One region of the Streptomyces sp. NPDC001219 genome, then DNA from elsewhere that is predicted to be linked to it. Evidence: predicted binding sites of a transcription regulator. Region 1 holds the regulator's gene; the other holds the start of a gene.
What was found. Region 1 encodes HspR, which represses chaperone genes until heat shock. Its sites were predicted from a motif close to TTGAGNNNNNNNNNCTCAA; they were not measured.
Positions count from the first base shown of each region.

Region 1 (15,535 bases):
CGGGTAGGCGAACTTGCCTGCCTTCGCCCGGTCCAGCATCTCGTTGTAGACCTCAGGGGTTGCGATGGGCATCTGTCCGCTCCTTGTGTATGCGGGTGTGCGTTCTTGGCCCTGACCAGGGGGCGAGGACTTCGCCGCTGCACATCTTCCCAGACGAGGCCCCTCGCTCCACATTGCCTGTCCGGCCGTCCCAGTCCGTGGGCGGCCGGTTTCACGTGAAACCAGCCGCCCCTCGGCTAAGCCGCAGGTCAGCGCCGAATGCCCCGATCCGGCGTGCCCCGACGCCCGGCCTCAGCTCAGGCCGAGGTCACCCAGCTGGTAGCCCGTGATATACGGCAGCCCGGCCTCGGCGATGGCCGACGCGGCACCGCGGTCGACGATCGTCGCCACCGCCACGACCTCGGCGCCCGCCTCACGCGCCGCCTCGACGGCGGTCAGCGGCGAGCCACCGGTGGTGGAGGTGTCCTCGACGATCAGGACCCGGCGGCCCTTGATGTCCGGGCCCTCGATACGGCGCTGCATCCCGTGCGCCTTCTGCGCCTTGCGGACCACGAAGGAGTCCAGCCGGCCGCCGCGCGCCGCGGAGGCGTGCAGCATCGAGGTCGCGACCGGGTCGGCACCGAGCGTCAGCCCGCCGACCGCCTCGTAGTCCAGGTCGGCGGTGATGTCCAGCATCAGCCGGCCGACCAGCGGCGAGGCCTCGCCGTCCAGGGTGATCCGGCGCAGGTCGATGTAGTAGTCGGCCTCCTTGCCGGAGGAAAGCGTCACCTTGCCGTGCACCACGGCCTTGTCCTTGATCTGCTGCAGCAGCGCGCCGCGCACGTCGTCACTCATGCGCACGAGCTTATGCGGTGCCTCCGGACAGGCTCCGCCAGCTCCAGGTCATGGAGATCTCCAGCGGGTCGATCGGGGTGACCAGGCGCGGCAGGGTGTTGAGGCCGTTCGGCGGGCCGGTCTGCGGCTCGGCACAGACCGCGGCCTCCTGCTCGTCGTAGACCACGGCCCATTCGGCGCGGCTGGTGAGCTTCAGCTCCAGACGGCCGGGCCAGGTCAGTGTGGCCTCCACACCCTGCGGCATCCCGAAGCAGTCGTCCCAGGGCCCCGGCCCCGGCGGGATGCGGCGGCCGGTGGGGAGGTGGTCGTCGCCCCGCTCCTCCTGCCACTCGGGCGCGAAGTCGAGGTGGACGTCCGGGCCGCCCTCCCCCAGGTTCCGCAGGAACCAGGGGTGCCAGCCGGCCTGCGCGGGGAAGGAGTCGGCGGTCGCCTCGACGCCCAGGGTGAGGGTGAGCGAGCCGCCGTCGGCGGCGAGTTCGACGAGCTGGGTGACCCGCCCCGGGTACGGCCAGGGCGCCGCCGGGTCCTGGAGGTCATAGACGAAGACCCCCTCCGTGGCGCTCGTCCGCGCCGTGCGCCAGCGCAGGTCGCGGCCGGTGCCGTGGATGGCGTGCGGCGCGGCGTTGAGGGGCATGTGGTGGATTTCGCCGCCGTTGCGGAACTTCCCGTGGTCGAGCCGGCCGCACCACGGCACCATCGGGAAACAGCCGTATCGGGGGCCCTGCCGCAGCAGCTCGGTGCCGCCGACACGGAGGCTCGCGATCCGGCAGCCGAGGTCCGGCCGGACGGTCAGTTCGGTGTCTCCGGCGGCCAGTCGCACGCCCTCGGGCGCCTGCGTCCGCGCCGTGCGCTGCGTGGTGTTGTCGGTGCTCACAAAGCCGAGCCTAGGCCGTGCCCCACATGACATGCGGATGCCGTCCCCCACGCGCACCCGAAGCCCGGGAAAACGCCCCGCTCGCACCAGCCTCCGAGGACCGCGCCCCGCGTCACCGCCCCGCTTCAGCGGCGCCGGCGCAGCACCCGGCCGACGACCACCGCGGACGCCAGCACCAGCGCGGCGGCGGGCGCCGCCCAGCGCAGGGTCGCCGAGGGGCCGCCCGACTCGGGTGCGGGCACCGGTGCGTACCGGCCGCGCGGCGGGGCGTGGTCGACCTCTTCCGCGCTGCGCCCGATCATCGTGCGGCGGGCGTGCGCGGCCTCGGCGGGGGCGAGCCGGTCCGGCTCGTCGCCGTAGTCGTGCCCGGGGTGCGCCGGGAACGCGTCCGCCCCCTCGCCCGCGTCGAGGTCCGCCGCCGCGTCCTCGTCCTCGTCGCTGCCCGGGTCCAGGGACGGCGGCGGCACCTCGGTGTCGAACACCCCGGTCCGGGCCACCTCCTCGGTGTCGTCGGCCGCTCCGGCGTCATCGGCCGCTCCGGTGTCACCGGCCACCGGCCGTCGCCGCAGGTCCGCCGCCAGGTTCTCCGCGAAGCGGTCCAGCAGCCGGCGGCCCACCGAGGCGGCCGACCGGTCGGTGGCCTCGGCGAGCCGGCCGTCGCGGTGGACCGTGCCGGAGCAGCGCAACGTCGTACCGGGACCGGGTTCGGTGGCCGGGGCGAGCCGTACGACGAGGGTCAGCGCGACCGTCCCGTCGCCCCGCGCCTCGGTGCCCTTCGCCTCGACGGTCACCGGAGCGGCCGCACCGTCGTCGCCCGACGCGTCGTCACCGGGCCCGTCGTCAGCGCCGACCGTCAGGGTGCCGCGATAGGTGATGGTGGAGCTTCCGATACGCAGTCGCAGCCGGCCCTTGGGACAGTCGGGGGCCGCATCGGCGTCGAGCTGGACTCCCGGGACACAGCGCGCCACCCGCTCCGGCTCGATGAGCGCCTGCCGCACGGTCCCGACGGGAAACGGAACGTACACCTCATGCTCCATGACATGGGAGCCTACCCAGCGCCCGCGACCCCGTGCCCGCCCAGGCGGAATTTCCGGCACCGGCCGGAAACCGCCCCCACTGCCCGCCGCCCGCCCGGCACCTCCCATGGCCCGGCACGTCGCGCCTCGGGCCCGGCACCGCACCGCACCACGCCTCGCCTCGCCCCACCCGCGGCCGCTCGCCCGGTCACCGCGGTCACCGTGATCAGTCGAGATACCGCGGATGCATCAGCGTCGACGCCGGCAGCCCGCCCCGCCGGTCACGGCTCTCCGCGCGCCGGCCGTCCCGCAGTTCCTCGGCGCTGAGGCCGGTCAGCGGGGGCGCGTCGGGGGCCAGGCCGAACGACGGCCGGTGCCGTGCGGCCAGCACGAAGCCCCAGTAGCGGGTGCCGTCCGAGGCAACGGCCGGGACCGCGGCGTCCCCGCGCGGTACGGGGCCCGCCGAGCGGTCCGGGCCGCCGGAGAAGGCCGCTGGCCGGCCGGCCAGCCGGTACGGCACCGTCGCGAGGCCCACCGAGCGGACCGTCGACTCCACCGTCCAGTACAGGCGGGCGCGCTCGACCGGCGGCCCGGCGTGCACCACCAGCCGTCCGTCGTGGGCCAGCAGCCGCGCCGCGAGGCCGTAGAACTCCTGCGAGTAGAGCTTGGTGCTCGCGGTGATCCCGGGATCGGGCAGGTCGGAGACGATGACGTCGTACGACGGCGCCCGCCGCCCGCCGCCGCTGCCGTCCTGCCGCCGCAGCCAGTCGAAGGCGTCGGCGGTCACCACCCGCACCCGGGGGTCGGCGAGCGAACGCCGGTTGAGGCGGGTGAGACCGGGGTCGGTGCGCGCCAACCGCAGCACGCCGGGGTCGAGTTCGACGACGGTCACCGAGCGGACCGCGCGGTAGCGGAGGATCTCGCGCACCGCGAGGCCGTCACCGCCGCCGAGCACCAGCACCCGGCCGTGCGGGCCGCCCGCCATCGCCGGGTGCACCAGCGCTTCGTGGTAGCGGAACTCGGTCTCCGCGCTGACCCGGAGCCGCCCGTCGAGATACAGCTCCAGCGGTCCGCCGGAACCTTTCCTCCCGCGCCCCGCACCGGCTCCGTCACCCGTCCCGCCGGTCATCACCACCTCCTGGACGCCGGTCTGCACCGCGACCCTGGCCGAGGCGCCGTAGACCGCCAGCCGGGCGGCCCGCTCGAACGGCGTGGCCAGCACCGCGCCCGTCGCGAGCAGGGCGAGGACCAGGGCGTTGACGCCGAGGAGGGCCCAGCGGGCGCGGGCCGTGAGGTCGCGGCGGAACAGCCACAGCACCAGCACGGCACCGGCCACCGCGTTGACGGCGCCGGTGAGCAGGGCGCCGGTCAGCTGGCCGAAGCCCGGCAGCAGCAGAAAGGGAAAGGCCAGCCCGCCGACCAGGGCGCCGACGTAGTCCGCCGCGAAGAGGTCGGCGACCGCGCCACCCGCGTCCTGCCGGCGCACCCGCTGGATCAGGGTCATCAGCAGCGGCACCTCGGCGCCGATCAGGATGCCGATGGCCAGGGAGAAGCCGACCAGTGCGGAGCGGGACTGCCCGAACCAGGCGAAGCAGGCGTAGAGCGCCATCGCGGACGTGCCGCCGACCAGCGCGAGAACGGCCTCCACCGCACCGAACCCGACCGCCGCCCGGCAGCGCAGCCGCTTGGCGAGCAGCGCGCCGATGCCCATCGCGAAGACCATGACGGACAGCACGACCGAGGCCTGGGTGACGGAGTCGCCCACCAAGTACGTGGCCAGGGCGACCAGTTCGAGCTCGTAGACCAGACCGCAGGCGGCGCAGACGAAGACGACGGCGAGGACGAGCAGCCGGCCCAGCCCGGCCGGCACCGGCAGCAGGGCCGGCAGCAGGGCGTCCGGCGGGCCGGCGGCGCCGGTGCGAGCGGACTCTGGCGGGTCGATCATAAAGTGAACGCTACGTGACGATTCTGTGGCGCTCCGTCACCCACACGAGTAGACCTCGGGGGCTACACGCCTCAGTTGGGGCGTTTCCGAAGGGTGGGCCACAAGGGCGCTCCGCACCGCGCACGTCGCGCACGCCCCACCCTCCGCGCCCTCCCGGACCCCCACGCCCCCGGCGCACTTCCTTCGCGCCCCTCGCACCCCACACTCCCCCGCGCCCTCCCGCCGACCGAACCGGTCACTTTTCGCCAGGGCGCGCTAGACCGCCGCGACCCTGGCCCGTACGCCCACGCGGGTACGGGTGGCCACCAGACGGCCCTCCTGCGGGTACGCGTGCCAGGTCCGCCAGCGCACCTGGCCCTGCTGGCGCTGCGCCAGCATCGCGGTGAAGGCGTGCGGCGAGCCGGGGAACGTACCGGCGAGCCCGTGCGGATGCTCGGCCACCAGCGCCAGCAACTCCTGCGCACGGCCGGCGAACGAGCCGCGCGAGAGGGTCTCCACATGGGCGGCGAACTCGTACTCCCAGTCCCCCAGCCGCTTCGCCACCCCGAGTGGCAGCGGTGTGCTGCTGCCCGGCATACAGGCGACCGTTTCGGAGCAGGTGCCGTGCTCCTCCTGGAGAAGCACCTGGTGGGAGGCGCCGAGCAGCCGCAACTGCACCTGCGCGTCCTGGAGTTGGAGATCGAGTACGGCCAGGGCGGGCAGGGGTTCCCTGCCCAGCGCCCAGGCCAGGTCGGAGGCACGGGTATCGGTGTACGCCGTCGTCAAAGTCGTGAGCATGGGTCGGCTCCGCAAAAACACGCAGTGGAATGGTGGGCCGGCCCGCCCGAAAAGGATCAGTGATGTACGACTGCCTGCCGGCTCGCGCCCACGTGGGGTCGGAGAACGTGGGGGATTCTCTGGGGAGAGGGAATCATGAAAGCCCCGTCGCCCACAGCGCTTTTACCCATCTTCTCCGGGTTTCCATCCGCGCGGGGGCCTTGCAGTTCAGTTGTTCAACGACCAAGCGCCCGGGGGGTGTTGGCCCTTCGGCCAGCACCCCCCGGGCGCATATGCGACAAGCAACTAGCCATCCGCACATATGGAGTTGGCACCACGCACCGTCGGCGCGGGAGCCGGCGCGGTCGGCTCAGCTGCCGCCACCGCCGCCTCCACCGCAGCCGCCCCCACCGCCGCCACCGCCGCAGGAGGAACCGCCACCACACGAGGACCCGCCGCCGCAGCCACCGCCGCCGTGGTGCCCACCGTGGTGGCCACCGCCCGAACCCCCGTCACCGCCGGCCCACCAGCTGCCGCCGGCCCCGCTGTACCCGCCGGAGCCGCGTCCGCGACCCCCGCCCGAACCGGTCCGCGAGGCCAGCACCACCAGGCCGATCACCCCCGCGCAGATCACCACGAAGACCACGATCCCCATTTGCCTCACTCTCCTTTCATTCCCCCGAAGCGAGGCACTCGCTCCGTCCGGCGCCCTGTGCGCCGCTCCGGCGCCGCCTGGCGCCGTGGGCCGTCCTCGTCGACGACCGTCTCATTTCCGTTGTGCGGGGCTGATGCCCCCGGCCCCGGCGTCTCAAAGCACAGTTGAGGAAGTCCAGAGGTTCGGCGCAGGATGGCGCCCATGGACCGACCGCTGCTCAACCGCCGCCTCGCCGAATTCGGCACCACGATCTTCGCCGAGATGTCCGCACTCGCCGTGCGGACCGGCTCCATCAACCTCGGCCAGGGCTTCCCCGACGCCGACGGCCCGGAAGAGGTCAGGGAGGCGGCGGTGCGCGCCCTGCGCGACGGCCGCGGCAACCAGTACCCGCCCGGCCCCGGCATCCCCGAGCTGCGCGCCGCCGTCGCCGCCCATCAGCAGCGTTTCTACGGCCACCTCGGCCTCTCCTACGACCCCGACACCGAGGTCCTGGTCACCGCGGGCGCCACCGAGGCCCTCGCGGCCTCCCTGCTGGCGCTGCTGGAGCCGGGCGACGAGGTCATCGCCCTGGAGCCGTACTACGACTCGTACGCCGCCGGCATCGCGCTGGCGGGCGGCCGCCGCGTGCCGGTGACCCTGCGCGCGGACCCGGAGTCCGGCCGCTACCGCCTCGACCTGGACGAACTGCGCGACGCCGTCACCGGCAACACCCGCCTGATCCTCCTCAACACCCCGCACAACCCCACCGGCACCGTGCTGTCCCGCGAGGAGCTCGCCGAGATCGCCCGCCTCGCCTGCGAGCGCGACCTCCTCGTCATCACCGACGAGGTCTACGAGCACCTCGTGTTCGAGGGCGAGCACCTCCCGCTCGCGTCGTTCCCCGGCATGCGCGAACGCACCGTCACCATCGGTTCTGCCGGCAAGACCTTCTCGTTCACCGGCTGGAAGGTCGGCTGGGTCACCGCGCCCGCGGAGCTGGTCACTGCCGTCCGCTCGGCCAAGCAGTTCCTCACCTACGTCTCCGCCGGCCCCTTCCAGTACGCCGTCGCCGAGGCGCTCGCCCTGCCCGACAGCTACTTCGCGGACCTGCGCGACGACCTGCGCGCCAAGCGCGACGTCCTGGCCACCGGACTCACCGACGCCGGCTTCCAGGTCTTCCGCCCCGCCGGCACCTACTTCATCACCACCGACATCCGCCCCCTGGGCCACCACGACGGCTTCGCCTTCTGCCGCTCCCTCCCCGAACGCATCGGCGTCGTCGCCATCCCCAACGCCGTCTTCTACGACCACAAGGACCAGGGCGCCCCCTACGTCCGCTTCGCCTTCTGCAAGCAGGAGTCGGTCCTACGGGAGGCGGCGGACCGGCTCGGCAAACTCTGACCGGAGGCCCGCGGGGTCTCAAACATGCACCGGCTCACCCGCCCCAACACACCCGGGCCCCGAAGCCGTTCGGCTTCGGGGCCCGGGCAGCGGGGTGGGTGTGGGACGGACGGGGCTCAGGCCTCGTCGTCACCCGGCTTCTGGTCGGAGTCGCCTTCGATCTCGGCCTCCAGGCCGAGCTGCTCGACGATCCACTTGTCGAACTCGATGGAGGCGCGGACCCAGCTGACCGTGCTCGACACGAAGTGTTCGAGCGAGACGCCGGTGCCGATCAGCATCGACGCCTCACCGATCAGACGGACCGTGCCGTCGTCGTGGGTGTGGGTGTAGGCCTTGGGCCACAGCGTCCGGCGGTTCCAGTCGTCGATCGCCTCCAGCAGCTTCGACTTCTCGTCGATGCCGTGCGGACGGTCGTAGAACGTGCGGACGGAGAAGATCTGCTGCTCCTCCTCGCCCCGGAACATGAAGTACGTGCGGAACTGCTCCCACGGGGCGGCGAGGTCACCCTCCTCGTCGACTACGTACTTCAGCTCCATCTGGTCGAGGAGCTGCTTGACCAGGTCCTGGTCTGGCACGACGGGACCATCAGGCCCCGACGGCTCGGGTTCGGGCTGGCCCCCGAAATTCGGAATCGAGGACGGGTCGATGCTCACCGTGGAATTCCCTTCGTATGGTCCCTGCCATCCTCCCCCACATCCGCCCCGTCGTGGCAACCCGGACGGAGCGGATGCGGGCAAGGCGTCGCCCGGGGCAACGATCGTCGGGCCGGAGGGGTGCCCGGAGCGCGGCCCCGGGCACCCCGCCCCCGCCGGTCACCCCGCGGACCGCCCCTCCGTCTCCACCGACAGCCCGTCGCCGTCCACGTCGACCCGGACGGTGTCCCCGTCCAGCACCTCGCCGGACAGGATGGCGCGGGCGAGCTGGTCGCCGATGGCCGTCTGGACCAGGCGGCGCAGCGGGCGGGCGCCGTAGGACATGTCGGGGGCGGGGGCGTCGATGACCGGCTCCTGGCCGAGCCAGGCGAGCCAGGTCAGGGCGCGGTCGGTGACGTCCAGCGTCAGCCTGCGGTCGCCGAGCCGGCGCTGGAGGTGGGCGAGCTGGATACGGGCGATCCGCTGCAGCTGGTCCGTGCCGAGCGGGTGGAAGACCACCACGTCGTCGAGCCGGTTGAGGAACTCGGGACGGAAGGACGCGCGGACCGTCTCCAGCACCTTCTCCCGCTTCTGGTCCTCCTTGAGCAGCGGGTCCATGAGGAAGGTGGAGCCGAGGTTGGAGGTCAGGATGAGGATGGTGTTGCGGAAGTCGACGGTGCGGCCCTGGCCGTCCGTGAGCCGGCCGTCGTCGAGGACCTGCAACAGGATGTCGAAGACCTCGTGGTGGGCCTTCTCCACCTCGTCCAGCAGGACGACGGAGTACGGGCGGCGGCGGACCGCCTCCGTGAGCTGGCCGCCCTCCTCGTAGCCGACGTAGCCGGGCGGCGCACCGACCAGCCGCGCCACGCTGTGCTTCTCGCTGTACTCCGACATGTCGATGCGGACCATCGCCCGCTCGTCGTCGAAGAGGAAGTCCGCGAGCGCCTTGGCCAGCTCGGTCTTGCCGACGCCGGTCGGGCCGAGGAACAGGAACGAGCCGGTGGGGCGGTCCGGGTCGGCGATCCCGGCGCGGGTGCGGCGCACGGCGTCGGAGACGGACCGTACGGCCTCGGTCTGGCCGATCAGCCGCTTGCCCAGCTCCTCCTCCATCCGCAGCAGCTTCTGGGTCTCGCCCTCCAGGAGACGGCCGGCCGGGATACCGGTCCAGGCGCCGACCACATCCGCGATGTCGTCAGGACCGACCTCCTCCTTGACCATGGACTCCTTGGACGCCTCCTGCTCGGCCTCGGCGGCGGCCGCCTCCTCCAGCTCCCGCTCGACCCCCGGGATCTCGCCGTAGAGCAGCTTGGAGGCGCTGTCGAAGTCGCCGTCGCGCTGGGCGCGCTCCGCCTGGCCGCGCAGCTCGTCGAGCTTCTCCTTGAGCGCGCCGACGCGGTTGAGGCTCTGCTTCTCCTTCTCCCAGCGGGCGGTCAGGCCGCGCAGCTCCTCCTCCTTGTCGGCGAGGTCCTTGCGCAGCTTCTCCAGGCGCTGGACGGAGCCGGCGTCGGTCTCGTTGCGCAGCGCCAGCTCCTCCATCTTGAGCCGGTCGACGGCGCGCTGGAGCTCGTCGATCTCCACGGGCGAGGAGTCGATCTCCATACGGAGGCGGGAGGCGGCCTCGTCGACCAGGTCGATGGCCTTGTCGGGCAGGAACCGGGAGGTGATGTAGCGGTCGGAGAGGGAGGCGGCCGCGACCAGCGCGGAGTCCGCGATCTGCACCTTGTGGTGGGCCTCGTAGCGGCCCTTGAGCCCGCGCAGGATGGCCACCGTGTCCTCGACGGTCGGCTCGGCGACCAGCACCTGCTGGAAGCGCCGCTCCAGCGCCGGGTCCTTCTCGATCCGCTCGCGGTACTCGTCGAGGGTGGTCGCGCCGACCATCCGCAGCTCACCGCGGGCCAGCATCGGCTTGAGCATGTTGCCGGCGTCCATGGACGAGTCGCCGCCGGCGCCCGCGCCGACGACCGTGTGCAGCTCGTCGATGAAGGTGATGATCTGGCCCTCGCTGGACTTGATCTCCGCCAGGACGGTCTTCAGCCGCTCCTCGAACTCACCGCGGTACTTGGCGCCCGCGACCATCGCGCCCAGGTCGAGCGCGACCAGCCGCTTGTTGCGCAGCGACTCGGGGACGTCGCCCTTGACGATCCGCTGCGCCAGCCCCTCGACGACGGCGGTCTTGCCGACACCGGGCTCGCCGATCAGCACCGGGTTGTTCTTGGTACGGCGGGACAGCACCTGCACCACCCGGCGGATCTCGTGGTCCCGGCCGATGACCGGGTCGAGCTTGCCCTCGCGGGCGGCCGCGGTGAAGTCCGTACCGAACTTCTCCAGGGCCTTGTACGTGCCCTCCGGGTCGGCGTTGGTCACCCGCTGCCCGCCGCGGCTGGCCTCGAAGGCGGCCAGCAGCTTCTTGGCGGACGCGCCCTGCTGTCCCAGCAGCTCACCGGTGCGCCCGCCCTTGGCGGCGATGCCGATGAGGAGGTGCTCGGTGGAGACATAGGCGTCGCCCAGCTCCTTGGCGCGCTGGGTGGCGTCCGCGATGGCGGCGAGCAGATCGCGGTCCGGCTGCGGCGGGGCGACCGTCGAGCCCTGCACGCTGGGCAGCGCGGCCAGCTGGCGCTCGGCGCCGTTGCGCAGCGCGGCGGCGTCCGCCTCGACGGCGGCCAGCAGGTCCATGATGTTCTCGTTGTCCTGCCCGGCCAGCAGCGCGAGCAGCAGGTGCGCGGACGTCATGTCCGCATGCCCGGCGGCGATCGCCCGCTCATTGGCGGCGCTCAGCGCCTCCCGGCTCTTGTTGGTCAGCTCGGCGTCCACGTCCTCGCGATCCTCCTCGTCTCGTCCTGATCAGCGTCTTTCCTCAGTCTGACCCGGCCAGGGGCCGGACGCCGGAAATGCTGCTCATACCGCAATCCTGCTCGCACCAGCGTGCGATAAATTGAGTCTAGGGCACTCAAGTCAGTTTCGGGAGCCGTCCCCGCTGACTCTCGCTCACTCGTGCGAGGGAACTGCGGCCGATCGCGCCCGCCCGTCCCCGCCGCCCGGTGACACTGGCCTTCGACCACGAGGAGGTGCAGCATGACGGCTATGGCACACGAGCCGATGCCCACGCAGGACGACATCCTCCTGGAAGGCTTTCTGGCGCTGGAGACCCCGACAGGTTTCCGGGCCGAGCTCATCGAGGGGGAGATCGCTGTGACACCGCCGCCGGATGGCGACCACGAGGACTACCTGAGTCTCGTCTTCGAGCAGGTGATGCGGTTGTCTGCGACTGCCATGCAGTTCTCGGGGCACAAAGGACTCGTCCTCTCCCCCGCGGCGGGCCAGCCCGCGGATCACGTGATCCCCGACGCCACCATCGCCCCACGCGCGCTGCGTCTCTTCCGCGGCGCCCCTCCCTGGATGCCCAGCGACGGCGTTGCCATGGTCGTCGAGGTGACGTCGAGCAAGCCCCACAAGGACCGTGTCGCCAAGCGCCATGGCTACGCCCGTTCCGGCATTCCGCTCTATCTCCTGGTCGACCGTGACAAGTCAGCGGTCACCCTGTTCAGCGAGCCGGAGGGCGAGGACTACCTCAACACCCACATCGCCCCTCTCGGCAAACCCCTCCCCCTCCCCGCCCCCTTCTCCTTCGACCTGGAGACCGCCGACTTCCTCTGAGCCCCGGGCCCCGAACTACGCTGGCCCCCATGGCCCACGACCTCAGCGCCCTCAGCCCGGAGTACCTCGCCTTCTGGGGCGAGTACCTGATGCCGACGCTCACCACGCTGCGTACGGACGGGACGCCCCATGTGGTTCCCGTAGGCGTCACCTACGACGCCGGGCAGCGGATCGCGCGGATCATCACCCGAAAGGACAGCACCAAGGTCAAGAACGTCCTCGCCGCCGGGGCGGACGGCGCCACCGTCGCCGTGTGCCAGGTCGACAGGGGACGCTGGGCGACGCTGGAGGGCCGGGCCCGGGTGCGTACGGACGCCGAGTCGGTGGCCGACGCGGTGCGCCGGTACGCCGAGCGGTACGGCCGGACCCCGACGCCCAACCCCGACCGCGTCATGATCGAGATCGCCGTGACCCGGGCGATGGGCCGGGCCTGAGGGCCCCGCTCCCCCTTCTTGCGCGCCTCCTCCGGCCCCTGGCCGGAAACGGTCCCTCCGGCTCCGCTCCGGGCCACGCACCTGGTACTCAAGAGCGACGGGAACCGAACAGCTCCGCGCAATGACGGACGACATCGGGCCTTTCCCCGGCAAAAGACAGCAGCTGGAGGCCGTATGGCGTCGGCAGTGAGCACCGTGACGACCGTTCCGCGCCGTCCGTCCCGCACCCCGCCGCGCCCCCGCGCCGAGCTCTGCCCGCGCTGCGGCGGCCCGCTCGCGGTCAATCAGGACGGCTGGAAGATCTGCCACGCCTGCGGCTATGCCTCGCCGCCCGGTACAGCCCCTCCTCCACGGGCCGCTCGCGGGGGTATCGTCGCCCCCACAGTCGCCACGCCCCGGAGGGCACGATGAACTCGGTCCGAGTCACGGCGATCGCCTGCCTGCTGCCGCTGTCCGAGCTCGACGAGGACCCGTTCCTGGTCGATGACCGCAGCCAGCACGACATGTGCAAGCAGTGGGCGGCGGCCCGTGACTACCACCTGACCTGCCAGCTCAGCCTGCACCGGCTGCGCGCCGACCACGGCGCGCTGTGGCGTGACGTCGAGGAGGGCCTGGTCGACGTGTTCGTGGCGCCCAACCGCCGGGCGCTGGAGACGGCCATCGCCGGCGCGGACGAGTTCACCGCGCGGTGCGCCGCGGCCGGTGTCCGCCTGGAGACCGCCGACCTCGACGAGCCGGTCTACACCCTGGCGATGAAGTCACAGGTGCACCGGCGGCTGTCGATGCCGACGGCGGGATACAACGGCTGCTGACGGAGCGCCACCGCGCCCGCCGACAGCCCCGCGGACAGCGAGAAGGGCCGGGTCGCCCCGGCCCTTCGTCAGCTCATACCGCGGATGCCGGCAGCCCGGCCGCGGCCGTCACTCCGGCCGCTTGGGGCGCCAGACCACCAGCGCGCTGGTCTGCTGCACGTCCTGATACGGCACCAGATCGCGCCGGTAGGAGGCGTGCACCGCCGCCTCCCGCTGCTGCATCGCGCTGGCCGCGCCCTCCAGGGCGCCCTGCAGCTCGATGACCCGCTGCTGCAGGGCCGCGACCTGGTTCTCCAGCTCGATGATGCGCTTGATGCCGGCGAGGTTGATGCCCTCGTCCTGGGACAACTGCTGCACCGTACGGAGCAGTTCGATGTCCCGGGCCGAATAGCGGCGGCCCCGCCCGGCCGTGCGGTCGGGCGAGACCAGCCCCAGGCGGTCGTACTGCCGAAGGGTCTGCGGATGCAGGCCGGAGAGCTGAGCCGCGACGGAGATGACGTACACCGGCGACTCGTCGGTCAGTTCATAGGGGTTACGACGCTGCCCGCCCCGGCTGTCCATCTCAAGCTCCCTTCGCGGCCTGGAACAGCTCCGCCCGCGGGTCCGCACCCGCGGTCGCCTCGCGATACGCCTCCAGCGACTCCTTCGCCTTGTCGCCGAGGTCGCTGGGGACCAGCACCTCGATGGTGACCAGCAGATCGCCGCGGGTGCCGTCCTTGCGGGTCGCCCCCTTGCCACGAGCCCGCATGGTGCGCCCGTTGGGGGTGCCGGCCGGCAGCTTCAGCGTCACCGGCGGACCGCCCAGGGTCGGCACCTTGACCTCGCCGCCGAGCGCGGCCTCCGGGAAGGTGACCGGCACCGTGACGGTGAGGTTGTCACCCTTGCGGCCGAAGACCGGGTGGGCGTCGACATGCACGACCACGTACAGGTCGCCCGCCGGGCCGCCCTGCTCGCCCGGGGCGCCCTTGCCGCGCAGCCGGATGCGCTGCCCGTCGGAGACGCCCGCGGGAATACGCACCTGCATCGTGCGGGCACTGGTGGCCCGCCCGCTGCCCTTGCAGACCTCACAGGCGTCCTGGGCGATCAGGCCCCGGCCCTTGCAGTCGGCGCACGGGTCGGTGAGCGAGAAGCCGCCGCCCGCGCCCCGGCTGACCTGACCGGTGCCGACGCAGGTCGGGCAGACCCGCGGCGTCCCGTTCTTGTCGCCGGTGCCGGAACACGCCTTGCACGGCGCCTGGCTGGACATCCGCAGCGGGACCGTGGCCCCGTCGACCGCCTCGGTGAAGCTGAGCGTCACCTCGGACTCGATGTCCTGGCCACGGCGCGCGTGGGTCCGCGCCCCGGCCCCGCCGCGGTTGAACAGGCCGCCGAAGACGTCCCCCAGACCGCCGCCGAAGCCCCCGCCGCCGCCTGCCTGGCCCTGCGAGCCCCCGAAGAGGTCGCCCAGGTCGAAGTTGAAGTTGCCGCCGCCGCCCGGCCCCGGCCGGTATCCGCCGTTGCCGAACAGCGTGCGCGCCTCGTCGTACTCCTTGCGGCGTTTGCTGTCGCCCAGGACGTCGTTCGCCTCGGAGATCTCCTTGAAGCGCTCCTCGGCCTTGGCGTCGCCCTTGTTGGCGTCCGGGTGGTACTCGCGGGCGAGCTTCCGGTACGCCTTCTTGATCTCCGCTTCCGTGGCGTCCTTCGGGACGCCGAGGACCTTGTAGTAGTCCTTCTCGACGAAGTCCTTGGTGCTCATCCCCGACGTCCCTCCTTCCGCGCGGTTTTCGATTCTGTCCTCACGTCAGCCCTCGTCCGGGCCACCGCTCTCCTCGTCCGAGGCCTTGGCGTCCTCGTCGGAGGCGGACTTGGTGCCCTGGGCACCGGGCTGCGGTTCGGCCACGGCGACCCGCGCGGGGCGGATCGTTCGTTCACCGATGCGATACCCGGGCTGCAGGATCGCCACGCACGTCGTCTCGGTGACATCCGGTGCGTACGAGTGCATCAGCGCCTCGTGGATCGTCGGGTCGAAGGGCTCGCCCTCCTTGCCGAACTGCTGCAGACCCAGCTTGGCGACCGCGGTCTCCAGCGATTCGGCCACCGACTTGAAGCCGCCGACCAGTTCGCCGTGCTCACGGGCACGGCCGACGTCGTCGAGGGTGGGCAGGAGCTCGGACAGGAGGTTCGCCGCGGCGATCTCCTTGACCGTGACCCGGTCCCTTTCCACCCGACGGCGGTAGTTCTGGTACTCGGCCTGCAGCCGCTGGAGGTCCGCCGTGCGCTCGTTGAGCGCCGTACGCACCTGGTCCAGCTGCGCCTGAAGCGCTACATCCGGTACGTCCCCGGCCGGGGCCGAGCCCGCCTTGTCGGCGGACTCGGCCTGCGCCGCGTCTTCGGGAGCGGCGTCGGAGGGGACGTCGGGCTTCTCGTCGAAGCCCGGGGTCTCCTCCGTCACGCGGCACCGTCCTTCTTGGGCTTCTCGTCGTCGACGATCTCGGCGTCCACGACATCGTCCTCGGCCTTGGCCTGCTCGGCGCCCTCGGCACCCGCGGCGCCCTCGGCACCGG
Region 1 is NZ_JBSFJF010000110.1:392-15,926, reverse strand. Features, by position in the region: gene fbaA (class II fructose-bisphosphate aldolase) at 1-72, opposite strand, end outside; gene pyrE (orotate phosphoribosyltransferase) at 292-834, opposite strand; gene ACWC9R_RS35200 (aldose epimerase family protein) at 845-1,708, opposite strand; gene ACWC9R_RS35195 (SRPBCC domain-containing protein) at 1,834-2,745, opposite strand; gene ACWC9R_RS35190 (polyamine aminopropyltransferase) at 2,951-4,669, opposite strand; gene ACWC9R_RS35185 (DUF2617 family protein) at 4,925-5,446, opposite strand; gene ACWC9R_RS35180 (hypothetical protein) at 5,796-6,080, opposite strand; gene ACWC9R_RS35175 (pyridoxal phosphate-dependent aminotransferase) at 6,282-7,460, shown strand; gene ACWC9R_RS35170 (YbjN domain-containing protein) at 7,577-8,113, opposite strand; gene clpB (ATP-dependent chaperone ClpB) at 8,273-10,903, opposite strand; gene ACWC9R_RS35160 (Uma2 family endonuclease) at 11,174-11,746, shown strand; gene ACWC9R_RS35155 (pyridoxamine 5'-phosphate oxidase family protein) at 11,776-12,180, shown strand; gene ACWC9R_RS35150 (NADH pyrophosphatase zinc ribbon domain-containing protein) at 12,355-12,591, shown strand; gene ACWC9R_RS35145 (hypothetical protein) at 12,588-12,992, shown strand; gene ACWC9R_RS35140 (heat shock protein transcriptional repressor HspR) at 13,101-13,553, opposite strand; gene dnaJ (molecular chaperone DnaJ) at 13,555-14,727, opposite strand; gene grpE (nucleotide exchange factor GrpE) at 14,773-15,423, opposite strand; partial or broken gene ACWC9R_RS35125 (Hsp70 family protein) at 15,420-15,535, opposite strand, start outside.

Region 2 (15,535 bases), on a different contig from region 1:
GAAGGATGGGCCGGAGCCGGAGCTGCGGCACATGCGGATGCCGGCATGAAAGACGGGAAGTTCGTCATCGGCGCTGATGTGGGCGTAGGACTCGGACTCGGGGGCAAGGTCGGTTTCCAGGCCGAGATCGACCCGCAAAAGGTCGCGGACTCGTTCAGCGACATAGGGGACAAGGTGGGTGACGGCCTCGACGCAATGGGTGACGGACTGGAGTCCATCAATCCCTTCGGATGACACTGGCCTCGTATTTCGCACACTAGGGAGTTGATCCACGATGGCGACCACGCTGCCGGTAAAGATTGAGTTTTCACTGCCGGAGGGCTGGCAGTCGGCGCCCCCCGATGAGGTGGGTGCTCCCGGAGTGGCTTTCATTGCACTTCACTCCGAGTCGCAGGACAAGTTCACCGCGAATATCACCATCGCGGGCAAAGTCCGGGACGAAGCCGACCTGCTCACACTCGCGCAGGAGTCGGTCCGGCGGCTGCGCGAGGGGGCGACGGTGAGCGTCGCCACGCAGGCCCAGGGGGGCACCCAGGAAGTGCCTGCGCTGACCCAGACGCTGCGTATCTCCACCACCTTGCGCGGGCTGCCCGTGGAGTTGGTCCAGAGCCAGGTCTACCTGCTCATGCATGATGCGCACGACCCGTCCAAGCATGCGGTGATCGAGTTGGCATTGACAGCCAAGCAGTCCCAGCTGGATCAGGTCGCGGACGACTTCGAGGAGTTCGTCAGGTCCGTGCGTCCTGCGGGCCCTGACGCTGCGTAAGCTCCGTGCACCCCGGCGCTCATGGGTGAGCCCCTCCCGACAGGAGTCGGGAGGGGCTCACCCATGAGCGCGGTCCTTCAGGCGCGGTGTTGCGCCTGAGTCGGCCAGTGGTCCAGGACGTCGCACAGATAGTTCAGCTTCTCGTCGATGTGTTCCGCCCGGAGTCGCCCTCGATGCCAGGTGAGCAGCACGTCTCCCTGGAACCGCAGGGGCTCGTCTTTGGCGCGGGCGTCGGACATGAGGAATTGCGCCAAAGAGTCGTTGAGGGCAGTGCGCGTGAACTCTTGATCGTTGGCGATCACGCGAAATGCTTCGTCGAATGCCGGGTCGCCCAGCTCCATCACCTTGCCGCCGCCGAACACGGCGTCCGCTCGCGCGTTGATCTTGTCCAGTGCCTGCGGCTTTTTGATGACCATCCGCGGTACCGACGTCGGCATCGTCACGGCGAACACCGCGGAGTACCGCACGGAGTCCGGGCCGTCCGCGTTCATTTCGCGCGAGTTGCGCTCGAAGCAGCTGATGGTGCGGCCGCGGAATTCACCGACAATGTAGTCCCGCAGGGGGATGTTGACGCCCTTCATGGGCAGTGGGTCCCCCCCGCAGTAGCGGTCTCCCTGCCCGGGGGCCCAAGCGGTGTGGCTCCACCCCCGGCTCTCCACCAACTGGAGCAGCTCTTCCAGCTGTTGGGGGCTGCGGTTATCCCTTTTGTTCACATACCGCCAGACCCAGATGAACAATCCGAAGAAGGCGGCGATAAAGAGGAAAAGGCCGATAATGAGGGCTGTTTCCCATGGCTCGTTCATGCGGCACGAGTATGTCGGACGGTCCGGCGAACGCGCCCGTCGGGGGCGGCTGGTGGGTGGGTCACCCCTGTTTGCCCCGCTCGTATATGAGCTTCAGGGCGTGCCGTGGCCACCTGGACCTCTCTGGTCCGCCCGGTGATTCCGAATGACGAGCCCTAGCCCAGCCAAAGGAGCACGGCGTCCCCCTCGTCCGCTGCGGCGCGGAGGAACGGCCGCAGCAGTTCGTAGTACTCGCGGACGTAGTCGAGTGGTTCGCCCCGCTCCCAGACGACCAGTGGATAGACCCGCGCCGCGGCGAGGTCCGCCGGGGCGACGCCGGCCGTCAGGCGCTCGGCGGATATGCCGGCCAGTGCCTCGGCGGCGTTCCGTACCTGCTCGGGGGTGAGGTAGCGGGGTGGACCGTAGCCCCAGTCGTCGGCGTCGGGGACGGCCTGCTCGCCGTGGACGATGTCCACCGGGAAGTCCCTGCGGCGCAGCAGGAATCCGAGGGCGTCCCAGGCCTTGTCGATGTCCAGGCAGCGCGCCGCCGCCGGCTCCGGGGCCGTCGCGGCCTCCGCCTCCATCCGTCCGCAGACCAGCTTCAGCGCCCACTCGGGATCGCCCAGGGCGCGGTCGAGTTCGGCGGGAGTGACACGTGCGTACTCTCCGATCATGCTCATACACCCGAGGTTAGGGGCGACCACTGACAACGCCGGGTGCCCGCCGCGGCGGTGGGCGGGAGCGGCGAGCTGACCCCGGCGGGCGCGGCGGTCCTCCCGGTGCCTGGGAGAATGGCGGTCCCTTCCGGGCACGGCTTCCTGTGGTGCCCGCCGGCCGTAGGAGTACCCGCCCCGTGTCCCCAGAGCGCACGCCCTCGATCCCGGACGTCAAGGATCTCGGCCTGCAGTCCGACTGCGGCAGCTGCTTCGGACTGTGCTGTGTCGCGCTGCCGTTCGCGGCCTCGGCGGACTTCGCGATCGACAAGGACGCCGGCACGCCCTGCCCCAACCTGGAGTCCGACTTCCGCTGCGGCATCCACCGCGACCTGCGCCCGCGCGGCTTCACCGGCTGCACCGTCTTCGACTGCTTCGGCGCCGGCCAGAAGGTCTCCCAGGTCACCTTCGGCGGACGGGACTGGCGGCAGGCACCGGAGTCCGCCCGGCGGATGTTCGACGTCTTCCCCGTCATGCGGCAGCTGCACGAACTCCTCTGGTATCTGGCCGAGGCGCTGACCCGCCCGGCGGCCGGCCCGGTCCACGCCGAGCTGCGCGCCGCCCTGGAGAAGACCGAACGCCTCACCCGCGGCAGCGCCGAGGAACTCACGGAACTGGATGTGCCCGCCCACCGGGGTGAGGTCAACGCCCTGCTGCTGCGCACCAGCGAACTCGTCCGGGCCGGTGTCCCGGGCCGGAAGAAGGAGCGGCGGGGCGCCGACCTCATGGGGGCCCGCCTCCGGGGTGCGAACCTCCGGGGCGCCAATCTCCGTGGGGCCTATCTGATCGCCGCCGACCTCAAGGGCGCCGATCTTCGCACGGCGGACCTGATCGGCGCCGACCTGCGCGCCGCCGACCTCTCCGGTGCCGACCTCACCGGGGCGCTCTTCCTCACCCAGTCACAGCTGAACGCGGCCAAGGGCGACGCCGCGACCGAACTGCCGCGGAACCTGACCCGCCCCGCCCACTGGGGGTAGCGGCGGTGGCGGGACGACCGGTCCCGCCGCCGGACGGTGGGCGAGCGCTGAGCGCCCGCCGGGCCCGGCTGCACCGCCGCGCGCCCCCTGGCCCCCGGCCCAGCCGCATCGCCGTGCCCCCGCTCGGCCCAGTCGCACCGCCGCGCGCCCGCCGCACCGCCACGCGCCCCGGCCCGCCGGCCGCACCCCCTGGGCCGCCGGCCTGCCGACGCCCCTCCCCGCCCCCCTTCTCCCTGCGCCTCATCCCCCCTCCCCCCCCGATCGCTCACAGCGAACGCCCCCGGGGGAACATCTCCCACCCCGGCTGCATTGAGTGAGTACAGCTCAACTTGCTTGCCGAAGGGGAGATCATGGCTTCGACGTCCACATCGCTCACTCTGCCCGTGCTGCCTCTCGATGACGAGGTCGTGCTCCCTGGCATGGTGGTGCCTCTGGACCTGTCCGACGCGGACGTACGGGCAGCGGTGGAGGCCGCTCAGGCCGCCGCCTCCTCGGGTAACAAACCGCGGGTGCTGCTTGTGCCCCGCATCGACGGGGAGTACGCGGCGTTCGGCACGCTGGGGCGGATAGAGCAGGTCGGGCGGCTGTCCGACGGCGACCCCGGCGCGCTGATCCGGGGTCTGGGCCGGGTGCGGATCGGGTCCGGCACGACCGGGCCCGGAGCCGCGCTCTGGGTGGAGGGCACGACCGTCGAGGAGACGGTCCCCGATCCCCTGCCCGGCGCGGTGGCCGAACTCGTCACGGAGTACAAGGCGCTGGCCACCAGCTGGCTGCGCAAGCGCGGCGCCTGGCAGGTCGTCGACCGCGTCCAGCAGATCGAGGACGTGCCGGCGCTCGCCGACAACTCCGGCTACTCGCCGTTCCTGACCACCGAACAGAAGGTCCGGCTGCTGGAGACCACCGATCCGGTCGCCCGCCTGAAGTACGCCACCGAGACGCTGCGCGAGCACCTCGCCGAGCAGGACGTCGCCGAGTCCATCGCCAAGGACGTCCAGGAGGGCGTCGACAAGCAGCAGCGGGAGTTCCTGCTGCGGCGGCAGCTGGAGGCGGTCCGCAAGGAGCTGGCCGGGCTCAACGGCGACCCGGAGGACGAGGGCGACGACTACCGTGCCCGGGTCGAGGCCGCCGATCTGCCCGAGGAGGTCCGCAAGGCCGCCCTCAAGGAGGTCGACAAGCTGGAGCGGTCCAGCGACCAGAGCCCCGAGGGCTCCTGGATACGCACCTGGCTGGACACCGTCCTCGAACTGCCCTGGAACGAACGGACCGAGGACGCCTACGACATCGCCGGCGCCAAGGAGGTGCTCGACGCCGACCACGCGGGCCTGGAGGACGTCAAGGAGCGGATCACCGAATACCTGGCCGTCCGCAAGCGGCGGGCCGAACGCGGCCTCGGGCTGGTCGGCGGGCGCCGCGGGGGCGCGGTGCTGGCGCTGGTCGGCCCGCCCGGCGTCGGCAAGACCTCGCTCGGGGAATCCGTCGCCCGTGCCATGGGCCGGAAGTTCGTCCGGGTCGCCCTCGGCGGCGTCCGCGACGAGGCGGAGATCCGGGGGCACCGCCGTACCTATGTGGGGGCGCTGCCCGGCCGGGTCGTCCGGGCCATCAAGGAGGCCGGGACGATGAACCCGGTGGTGCTGCTCGACGAGATCGACAAGGTCGGCTCCGACTTCCGGGGCGACCCGGCCGCCGCCCTCCTGGAGGTCCTGGACCCGGCGCAGAACCACACCTTCCGCGACCACTACCTGGAGGTCGAACTCGACCTCAGCGACGTGGTCTTCCTGGCCACCGCCAATGTCCTCGAAGCCATCCCCGAGCCGCTGCTCGACCGTATGGAGCTGGTCCGGCTGGACGGCTACACGGAGGACGAGAAGGTGGTCATCGCCCGGGACCATCTGCTGCCGCGCCAGCTGGAGCGGGCCGGTCTGGAGCCCGGCGAGGTGACCCTGGAGGACGACGCGCTGCGCAAGCTTGCGGGGGAGTACACCCGCGAGGCGGGCGTGCGGAATCTGGAGCGCGCGGTCGCCAGGCTGCTGCGCAAGGTCGCGGCCCAGCACGAACTGGGTGAGCGGGAGCTGCCGTTCGCGGTCGGTGCGGAGGAGCTGCGTCCGCTGATCGGGCGGCCGCACCACACCCCGGAGTCGGCCCAGGACCCGGCCGAGCGGCGCACCGCGGTGCCCGGGGTGGTCACCGGTCTCGCGGTCACCGGCGCCGGTGGCGATGTGCTCTACGTGGAGGCCTCGCTCGCCGATCCGGAAACCGGGGCGTCCGGGCTCCAGCTGACCGGCCAGCTCGGCGACGTGATGAAGGAGTCCGCGCACATCGCGCTGTCGTTCCTGCGCTCCCACGGCGCCGAACTGGAGCTGCCGGTCGCCGACCTGAAGGAGCGCGGTGTGCATCTGCACGTACCGGCGGGCGCGGTCCCGAAGGACGGGCCGAGCGCGGGCGTGACGATGACGACCGCGCTGGCCTCGCTGCTGTCGGGCCGGCAGGTCCGGCCGGACGTGGCGATGACCGGTGAGGTCTCGCTGACCGGGCGGGTGCTGCCGATCGGCGGCGTCAAGCAGAAGCTGCTGGCGGCGCACCGGGCCGGTATCGGCACCGTCATCATCCCGAAGCGCAACGAACCGGACCTGGACGACGTCCCGGCCGAGATCCTCGAAGCCCTGGAGGTCCACCCGGTCGCCGACGTCCGCCAGGTGCTGGAACTCGCCCTGACACCGGCGTCGAACGGCGCCGCCCCGGAGGTACCGGTCGCGGTGTGACGGCCACGACGGCCGGTCCGGCTCCCACCGGAGGAGCCGGACCGGCCGTCGCGCTCACGGGGAGCCGCTAGCCGTTCGCCAGCGCCCGGAGCCGGTCCATCGCGCCGTTGAAGCGGTTGTGGTCACCGACCGTCGGGCCGGAGGAGGTGTACTGCCAGATGGTGTGGAAGCCCCAGCCGGCCGGGAGTTCGCCGGCCGAGGAGCCGTAGCGGGGTATCCACAGGGGGTTGACGGCGCCGAAGGCCGCGGAGTTGCCGGTGCACTGCTTCCACCAGTTGGTGGAGGTGTAGAGGACGGCGTCCCGGCCGGTGCGGGCCTTGTAGGTGGCGAACCAGTCCTTCATCCAGTTGACCAGTCCGGCCGCGCTCATCCCGTAACAGGTCGCGCCGTAGGGGTTGTACTCCATGTCGAGCGCGCCGGGCAGTGTCCTGCCGTCCTTGGACCAGCCGCCGCCGTGGTCGGCGAAGTACCTGGCCTGGGCGGCGCCGCTGGAGGTGTTGGGGGTGGCGAAGTGGTACGCGCCGCGGATCATCCCGGAGTTGTACGAGCCGTTGTACTGCTGCGCGAAGTACGGGTTGGTGTAGCTGGTGGACTCCGTCGCCTTGACATAGGCGAAGCGGACACCGCTGTTCCAGAGGGTCGACCAGGCGACGTTGCCGTTGTGGCTGCTGACGTCCACGCCTTCGACGGAGGCGAGCGGGGCGGCCGGTGGTGCGCCGCCGGCCGTGCCCTCGTGCCGGGCGATCTGGGAACCGGCCCAGTCCTGTCCGGGGTGGGTGGGTTCCGGTGCGCGCGGTGCGGCCGCGGCGGTGCCGGGCAGGCCGAGGAGGAGGGAGACGAGGGTGAGCAGGACCCCGGCCACGGTCGCGAGGGAGCGTGCGGGGCGGTGGGGGGAGCCGGATCTGAGCACGGACATACGTGCCTCCGAAGATCTCGGTGGGATGACCTGAGGGGGGAGGAGCTGAGGCATGGCACCGGCGTGCCGACACGGAGAGGCGGGGTGCACGACGCCGCGGCGGGTACCCCGGCCGCTTGGTATGGCCATGCCATAAATGACGATACGCGCGTAGACCGAGGGGGCAGAAGAGGGGCGGCGGGCTGCCGTTGGTCTAATCCTGCGAAATACTGGCCGAGCTGCGGCTTCGGCCGCCGAGGGCGGAAACTTTCAGGTGAGGAAACGCGGGAATGGGCGCTGACGTGCACGACACCGGAGCCGACGGGACGACCGCGGCCGGAGAGCCGACGGGTGTGGATCACGTGTTTCTCGCCCTGGAACGTGAATTGGCGGTGTTTCTCCGCCGGGCCCGTGCCTCGTCCGGCGAACTGGCACGAGAGGTGCATCCCGATCTGGAGCCCGCCGCCTACGGCCTCCTCGTACGGCTGGCCGACGCCGGCGCCCAGCGCGCCACCGACCTCGCCGGCTACTTCGGGGTCGGCAAGGCCACGATGAGCCGTCAGCTGCACGCCCTGGAACAGCTCGGACTCATCGCCCGCGAACCGGACCCGGCGGACGGCCGCGCGGTCCTGGTGCGCCTCACCGACGAGGGCCGGGAGCGCTTCACCCGCGTCCGCACCGGCCGCCGCGCCCGGTACGCCCGCCGCCTCGCCTCCTGGGACCGCGGCGAGGTCGCCGAACTCGCCCGGCTGCTGCACCGGCTGAACGCGGACAAGGAGGGCGAGGAGGGATAACCGGGCCGCAGTACGGTCCGGGCCCCGCCCCCTGACGACGTCGGGTCCCGCGGAAATCCCCCTGCCCGCAGGTGCGGTGGCCGCCGCCGGACGGGCGCCGCCGCGAGGCCGTTCCCCCGCGGCGGGAAAACATGCCCCGCCTGTCCGTGGTTGTCACGGCGCCACAAAAACCACCGCCGCGTCGTCCCGCGCCTTGCCGCGCGGAAACGCTGTGCCCGCCGGGTCCGCCGCCTCCGCGGCCCGCACCCGGTCGATCAGCGCCTGCGGGCCCTGCCCTGACACCAGGGCCACACAGTCCGCCCAGGAGCCCTCCCGGAAGACCTCGACCCAGCGCCCGGCGCCGTCGCTGAGCGCGGTCAGTGAGCGCAGGCCGGTGCGCGGGGTGCTGCCGGTCACCGCGCGGGCGGCCACCGCCGGGTCGGCGGCCGCGGTGAAGAAGCCGCCCTCCGCGTTGCGCAGCGCCTCGACCGCGCGGCCGTACTCCCGGCCCGCCGCGGCCCGTTCCGCCGAACCGCGGGGCAGCGCCCGTACGGCCGCCCGCAGCTCCCGGACCGCGGGCGGCAGTTCGTCCAGCCGGGAGTCGCGCACCGGCTCCACCGAGCCGTCCGCCCGCTCCAGGAGGAGCACCGAGTCGGACAGGACGAGGTGCTCGACGGTCTCCCCGGACCACCGTGCGGCGATCACGGTTGCCTGCGGAGTGCGGACGTGAGAAAGGTCACAGGTCTCCCGGTGGCCGTCGGCCGTCCGGGAGATGGCCGCGGCGAGAGCCTCAGTGAGCGTCATATCCCGGTGTGAAACCGACAGTTCGAGCATTGCGCCCCCGAGCCGCGCGGTGAACCAGGGCACCCCATGGGCGCAGCCGGCGTCGTCCTCCGGGGGCGTCACGCCGTCCAGCAGGACGAGGGCGCCGCCCTGACCGGAAGCGGGCAGCGCTACCGATGCGTAGTCCTCGTTTGGGCGTTGGGGATCGCCGGGCTCGGTGGCGAGTGCGATGTGCATGCCCGGAAGTCTGCCGGAGGCGGCGGCCGCGGCCCGCTGGGCGGACGTCCGCCGCCGCGTCCGCGCCGGGCGGGCCACGGGTTTACCGGGGGTAAGGAGCGCCGGTCCGGCCGTGTGCGGGCGGGCATCCTTCCAGGAGCGCGACGCATCTCCAAACCCGTTCGGGGGTTGCGCGGGGTTGCGGCAGGAAACGGTGGCGCACGGAAGTTGAAGGCCAAACTCCGAGTGATGTTCACTCGTTCAGGTGGCCGGGCATGTGTTGCCGAGCCACTGCGCGGCGCCGGTGGAATGGTCGTTGCCCGGATCATTGGGGTGAGGTCAGGACATTCGTCGCGACGCGCAGAGCCGGGCTGTTTCCCTTCGCGGAAGTGTGCGCGCTGCGGTCATTCGCGCAGGTCCGCTCCGCGAGCGGAGAAGCGAGCCGGGTCCGCGACGCCACAGGGCGTGAGCAGGCGAGACAGGAATGCGAGCAGCGGTGCGGAAGATGCGGCTTCGAGGCGGCGCAGGGAAGCCGGGTTCACCGGCCGGTTCGGTCCCGGGACCGGGCAAGGGCTCGGTGCCTGGCAAGGGCCCGGACGCGAAGGACGGAACGGACGCGACGGACGGCACGACTCCCTCGGGACGGCGTCCCGCACGGGTGCGCCACCGGCTCGTCGGGGCGGTGGCCGTGGTGGCCGCCGCCGTCCTCGGTGCCGGCGCCCCCGGTCTGGCGGCGACGGCGGACGACGCCAACACCGGCCAGCAACTGGTCGATCTCGCCGAGCTGAACGCCCGCGCCATCGCGCTCGCGCACTCCCTCGCCGACGAACGCGACGGGATGACCGCGTATGTCGCCGCCGGCCGCGGCAGCCGTACCGCCGCGGGGCGGGGCGGCGGAGCCGGAAGTGACGCGCCCTCGCGGACCCAGCGCGTCCGCGTGGACCGGCAGATCGGCGAGCTGCGCACCGAGGCCCAGGACGCCTCGGGTGACACCGCCGTGTACCGCGCCGCCGCCAAGCTCCTGGCCGCACTGCCGCAAACCCGTCAGAAGGCCCTGTCGGGGCCCGGATCGGCCGAGCAGGCCTACAACGCCTACACCGAGGCCATTCAGGCACTCGGGGCGATCAGTGACGACATCGCCCGTGGACTGCCGGCCCGCGCGGACTCCGCGAACGCCGACACCCGCGCCCTGCCCGCTCTCGGCCGCGCCACCGAACAGGCCGCGGGCACCCGTGCGCTGCTGCTCGCCGGGCTCGGCGCGGGCGGCAGCCAGCCCCGGCTCACCACCCTCGCCCAGGTCGCCCACCTGCGGGAACAGGGCGCGGTGGGCGACTTCCAGCAGGCCGCGAGCCAGGCCGCCCGGGACCGCTACGACCGCACCGTCACCGGCGCCGACGTCAACACCGCCGAGCGTTATCTGACCCGGCTGACCGACCAGCCCCGGCTGGACGCCCTCGACCTCCGCCTCAACCGCCAGCGGGTCCAGAGCACCCTCACCAACCGCGTCGGGCTGATGCGGGGCGTCGAGTCGGCCATGGCCACCGCCGACATCCAGCGGCTCGGCGGACTGCGCGACGACGCGGTCACGGAGCTGGAGGTCCGCATCGGTCTGGAGGCGCTCTGCCTGCTGCTGGCCGTCGGCGCCGGGGTGTGGGCCGCGCGCTCCCTGACCCAGCCGCTCGCCGCGCTGCGGATCGGCGCCCGGCGGGTCGCCGCGGACCCCGCGCACGAGGAGCCCATCACCTACAAGGGCCGCGACGACGAGTTCGCCGCCGCCGTACGGTCCGTCAACGCGCTGCACGCCCAGGTCGGCGAGCTGGCGCGGCGCAGCACCGAGCTGGAGGGCGAGCGCAAGCGGCTGGTCGGCGGCCGGCAGCGGCTGGTCGCCGAGCGCGAGGTGCTCCAGGAGCAGGGCGAGACGCTCAAGGAGGAGATCGCCGATCTCACCGAGCGGCTGGCGGCCCTGCACAACGGCGTGCACGGCCGGTTCGTCAACCTCTCGCTGCGCACCCTCGCCCTCGTGGAGCGCCAGCTCGGCGTCATCGAGTCGCTGGAGGAGAGCGAGCAGGACCCGGAACGGCTGGAGACCCTCTTCAAGCTGGACCACTTCGCCGCGCGGATGCGCCGCAACAGCGAGAACCTCCTCGTCCTCGCGGGCGCGGAACAGCACAGCACCAACCACCAGGGCCCGGTGCCGCTGCTGGACGTGCTGCGCGCCGCGATCAGTGAGATCGAGCGGTACGAGCGGGTCCGTATCCAGTCGCTGCCGCCGCACTCCCAGGTCGCCGGGTTCGCCGCGGACGACCTCAGCCACCTGGTCGCCGAACTCCTGGAGAACGCCACCGCGTTCTCGCCGCCGAACGCCCATGTGGAGCTGTCCGGCTGGCTGCTGGAGAGCGGCGAGGTCATGCTCTCGGTCCAGGACGAGGGCATAGGGATGACCTCGGAGCGGATGGCCGAGCTGAACGAGCGGCTGACCGACGTCGAGGCCGCCTCGTCCTCGGAGACCATCGACGAGGCGCTGGGCCTCGGGCTGTACGTCGTGGTGCGGCTGGCCGCCCGGCACGGCGTCCGGGTCCAGCTGCGGGACGCGAAGCAGGGCGGCGTCACCGCCGTCGTCGTCCTGCCCGGCTCGATCCTGCCCACCCGCCCGATCCCGTCGGCCTCCCCGGCCGGCGCGCCCCAGGACGTGGCGCACACCCCGAGCCTGCCCGGCTCGGTCGCCGAGGCGAACTCCAACGCGCTGCCGTCGCGGTCCGCGCGGGCCCTGGGGGCCGAACCGGCGGACGGCCCGGCGGCCCCCGCCGTGGCAGCCGACCGGGACACCGGCCGGGCCCCGGACGAGGACACCCCCGTGGCCGCCGAGCGGACCACCGGGGCCGGCACCGCACCGGACACCGGCCAGGACGGCACCCCGGACGCCGCCCCGGCGCCCGTCGCCGACCCGTTCGTCGCCGCAGCGGAGCGCGCGATCGACGCCGCCGGCCTCGGCGTCCCGGCCGAACCGGCACCGGAGCCCGCCGCGCAGCAGCCGGCCGGCCCGACCACCCACGCCGCGGCCGAACCGAGCCCGTACGGCCCGCAGTCGCCCGGCCCGTACGGCGCCACCACCAGGGGCACCGGTGACCACGTGCAGCCCGGTGAGGAACCGCGCCCGGCCGACGGCCCGGCACCGGCGGAGGGCCCCGAAGCGTCCGGCGCGCCCGCGGCCGACCCGTACGCCATCGGCCCGGACGAGCACAGCCGTGCCACCGACGCGGCACCCACGGACGCGGCGGCACCCGCCGACCCGTCCCCGGCCGGTACACCGGCCGACCCACAGACCGCTGCCGCCCCGCCCGAGGGGAAGCAGCGGACGACCTCCATGGGGCTGCCCAAGCGCACGCCCAAGGTCGTGGCGCAGCAGCAGGCGCCCACCGCCCCGCGCAAGAGCGGAGCGGCCAACGCCGAGGCGCTGCGGCGCCGGCTCGGCGGTTTTCAGGCGGGGGCGCGCGTCGGCCGACGTGAGGTCGAGGCCGAGATCGCCGAACACACAACGGAGCTGACCACCCCACAGACGGACACCGACGGAGCGGGGGCCCCGGGAGAGAGCCACGTTGTCGAGGAGGCACGCGATTGAAGGCGCAAGCGCCCACTGCTTACGGACAGGGCCTGAGCAGTCAGGCCCGGAATCTGCACTGGCTGCTGACCAACCTGGTCGACGAGGTGCCGGGCATCCGCTCGGTCGCGGTGGTCTCCTCCGACGGCCTGTTGCTGCTGTCGTCCGACCCGGACCGGACGGAAGAGGCGGCACGGCCGGGCGGGGGTGACGGTCCGCGCGGCTCCAGCGCGGACCTGGCCACCATCGTGTCCGGAGTCGGCAGTCTCACCAACGGTGCGGCCAAGCTGATGGACGGCGGGTCGGTCAAGCAGACGATGATCACGATGGACGAGGGCAGCGTGTTCGTCATGTCGATCAGCGACGGTTCGCTGCTCGGCGTGCACGCCACCCCGGACTGCGACATGAACGTCATCGCCTACCACATGGCGCTGTTCGTCGGCCGCGCCGGCCATGTCCTCACCCCCGAACTCCGCAGCGAATTGCGCAAGTCGATGGAGAGCGCCAAGTGAGTAGTAGCAAACTCCCCGTGCGAGGCGGGGACCGGAAACCCTCACGCGTACGGCCGTATTCGCTCACCGGTGGCCGGACGCGGTTCGGGCACGTGCTGCTGGTCGAGACGTTCGTGGCCGCACTGGAGGCGCCCGAGGAGCGGCGTGAGCTCACCTCCGGCGGCTGGGGCGACCGGGTCATGCCGGAGATGCGGGCGATCGTCGAACTCTGCCGCCGGATGCGCTCGGTCGCGGAGATCTCCGCACTCCTCAAGATGCCGCTGGGCGTGGTCCGGGTACTCCTCAGCGACCTCGCCGACCAGGGAAAGATTCGCGTCTACGGCACCGGGCACGGCTCCGGCCGGCCCGACCGCGCGCTGCTCGAAAGGGTGCTGAGTGGACTTCACAGGCTCTGACACGATATCGGCCGGATCGACGGCGACCGCCGGTTCCGTGGGTCAGGCCGACGCGGCGGCCGGCGCCGCCGACGCGGGGCTGCAGAGCTGGCAGACGGACCGTTCGCGGGCGCCGATCGCCACCAAGATCGTGGTGGCGGGCGGCTTCGGCGTCGGCAAGACCACGTTCGTCGGCTCGGTCTCGGAGATCACCCCGCTCCAGACCGAAGCGGTGATGACGCAGGCCAGCGCCGACACGGACGATCTGACCGCCACCCCGGAGAAGACCACGACCACGGTCGCGATGGACTTCGGGCGGATCACCCTCGACCAGGAACTGGTGCTGTACCTGTTCGGCACGCCCGGACAGCAGCGCTTCTGGTTCATGTGGGACGACCTGGTGCGCGGCGCGATCGGCGCGATCGTGATGGCCGACACCCGCCGCCTGGAGGACTGCTTCCCGGCGCTCGACTACTTCGAGAGCTGCGGACTGCCGTACGTCGTCGCGGTCAACCACTTCGAGGGGACCGAGGCGTTCGCCGTCGAGCACGTCCGCGAGGCGCTGACCGTGCCGCCGCGGGTACCCGTGGTGATCATGGACGCCCGCGAGCGGACCACGGTGATCCAGTCGCTGCTCGCGCTGGTCGGCCACGCCCTGGAGACCGCGCCGGAGTGACCGGACCGTAAGGTCGCGCACCTCCCCCACACACTCTCCCCCGAACACCAGCAGGAACAGAGAAGAGCCCCGCCATGCGGAAAATACTCATCGTCGGAGCCGGCCAGTCCGGTCTCCAGCTCGCCCTGGGCCTCCAGTCCCAGGGCTATGAGGTCACCCTCATGTCGAACCGCACGGCCGACGAGATCCGCGCCGGCCGGGTCATGTCGACACAGTGCATGTTCGACACCGCGCTCCAGCACGAGCGCGACCTCCAGATCAACTTCTGGGAGAGCCAGGCCCCGCGCATCGAGGGCCTCGGCGTCTCGGTCGCCGCGCCCGGCAGCCACGAGGCGCCCGAGGGCTCGCAGCGCGCCATCGACTGGGTCGGCAAGCTGGACGGCTACGCCCAGTCCGTCGACCAGCGGGTGAAGATGGCCGGCTGGATGGAGACCTTCGCGCAGCGCGGCGGCCAGCTCGTCATCCACGGCGCGGCCGTCTCCGACCTGGACTTCTTCGCGAGCCGCTACGACCTGACGCTGGTCTCGGCCGGCAAGGGCGAGCTGGTGTCCATGTTCGGCCGCAACGCCGAGCGTTCCCCGTACGACGCCCCGCAGCGCGCGCTGGCCGTCGCCTACGTGCACGGTCTGGGCCCGCGCCCCGAGCACCCCGACTTCGACGCGGTGCGCTGCAACCTGGTGCCCGGCGTCGGCGAGCTGTTCGTCATGCCGACGTACACCACCTCCGGCCGAGCCGACATCCTCTTCTGGGAGGGCATACCCGGCGGCCCGCTGGACGTGTTCCAGGGGGTCAAGGACCCGGACGAGCACCTCGCCGTGACGCTGGAACTCATGGAGAAGTTCCTGCCCTGGGAGTACGCCCGCGCCACCAAGGCCGAACTGACCGACGCCAACGCCACGCTGGCCGGCCGCTACGCCCCCACCGTGCGCAACCCCGTCGGCCGGCTGCCCTCCGGCGGCCTGGTCCTGGGTGTCGCGGACGTCGTGGTCGCCAACGACCCGATCACCGGCCAGGGCTCCAACTCGGCGTCCAAGTGCGCCGCGTCCTACCTCGCCTCCATCGTGGAGCGCGGTGACCAGCCCTTCGACGGGGACTGGATGCACACCGCCTTCGAGCGTTACTGGCGCACCGCCCAGCACGTCACCAAGTGGACGAACGCGATGCTGGCGCCGCCGCCGGAGCACATCCTGAACCTCATCGGCGCGGCCGGTCAGCTGCAGCCGGTCGCCGACCGCTTCGCCAACGGCTTCAACGACCCGTCCGACTTCGAGAACTTCTTCTACGAGCCGGAGAAGACGAATGCGTATCTGGGGTCGTTGACGACGGGCTGAAAACCACCTGCGGTGGGGGCTTTCTTCCCACGTGCGCCGGGTGGCACCGCCGTGGTTGCCCCTCCCCACCTTCGGTGGGGAGGGGTGTTTTTTTGCGGGCCGGCGGCGCGGCGCGTGGTTGCGTCGTGGTGCCGGTGACGGGCCTGGTGGGGGAGTGGGGCGGTTTCGCTCGTGGCGCGGGGCCGTTGGCGGGGTTTGCGTCAGGGGCGCTGTCGGCTCAACGGGGCTTGCGCCAAGGCCACCTGGGGCCCTCGTTCGGGTCCTTGCCCTCCGGGGCGTACGCGTACTTCCAGCCGCTGGGGAGGCCCAGGCGGTTCACCCGGGCCGGGACGCGCCGGTAGACGTGGACCGTGGGCGGGCGGTCGTCGTCGGTCGGTACC
Region 2 is NZ_JBSFJF010000020.1:11,447-26,981, reverse strand. Features, by position in the region: gene ACWC9R_RS15520 (putative T7SS-secreted protein) at 1-234, shown strand, start outside; gene ACWC9R_RS15515 (hypothetical protein) at 275-766, shown strand; gene ACWC9R_RS15510 (hypothetical protein) at 844-1,569, opposite strand; gene ACWC9R_RS15505 (YfbM family protein) at 1,725-2,228, opposite strand; gene ACWC9R_RS15500 (pentapeptide repeat-containing protein) at 2,402-3,238, shown strand; gene lon (endopeptidase La) at 3,589-5,997, shown strand; gene ACWC9R_RS15490 (lysozyme) at 6,065-6,913, opposite strand; gene ACWC9R_RS15485 (MarR family winged helix-turn-helix transcriptional regulator) at 7,183-7,686, shown strand; gene ACWC9R_RS15480 (hypothetical protein) at 7,840-8,685, opposite strand; gene ACWC9R_RS15475 (nitrate- and nitrite sensing domain-containing protein) at 9,242-12,283, shown strand; gene ACWC9R_RS15470 (roadblock/LC7 domain-containing protein) at 12,280-12,774, shown strand; gene ACWC9R_RS15465 (DUF742 domain-containing protein) at 12,771-13,169, shown strand; gene ACWC9R_RS15460 (GTP-binding protein) at 13,207-13,824, shown strand; gene ACWC9R_RS15455 (styrene monooxygenase/indole monooxygenase family protein) at 13,899-15,155, shown strand; gene ACWC9R_RS15450 (hypothetical protein) at 15,373-15,535, opposite strand, start outside.
Region 2: the regulator HspR is predicted to act here: its motif matches at 3,548-3,566, upstream of lon (endopeptidase La).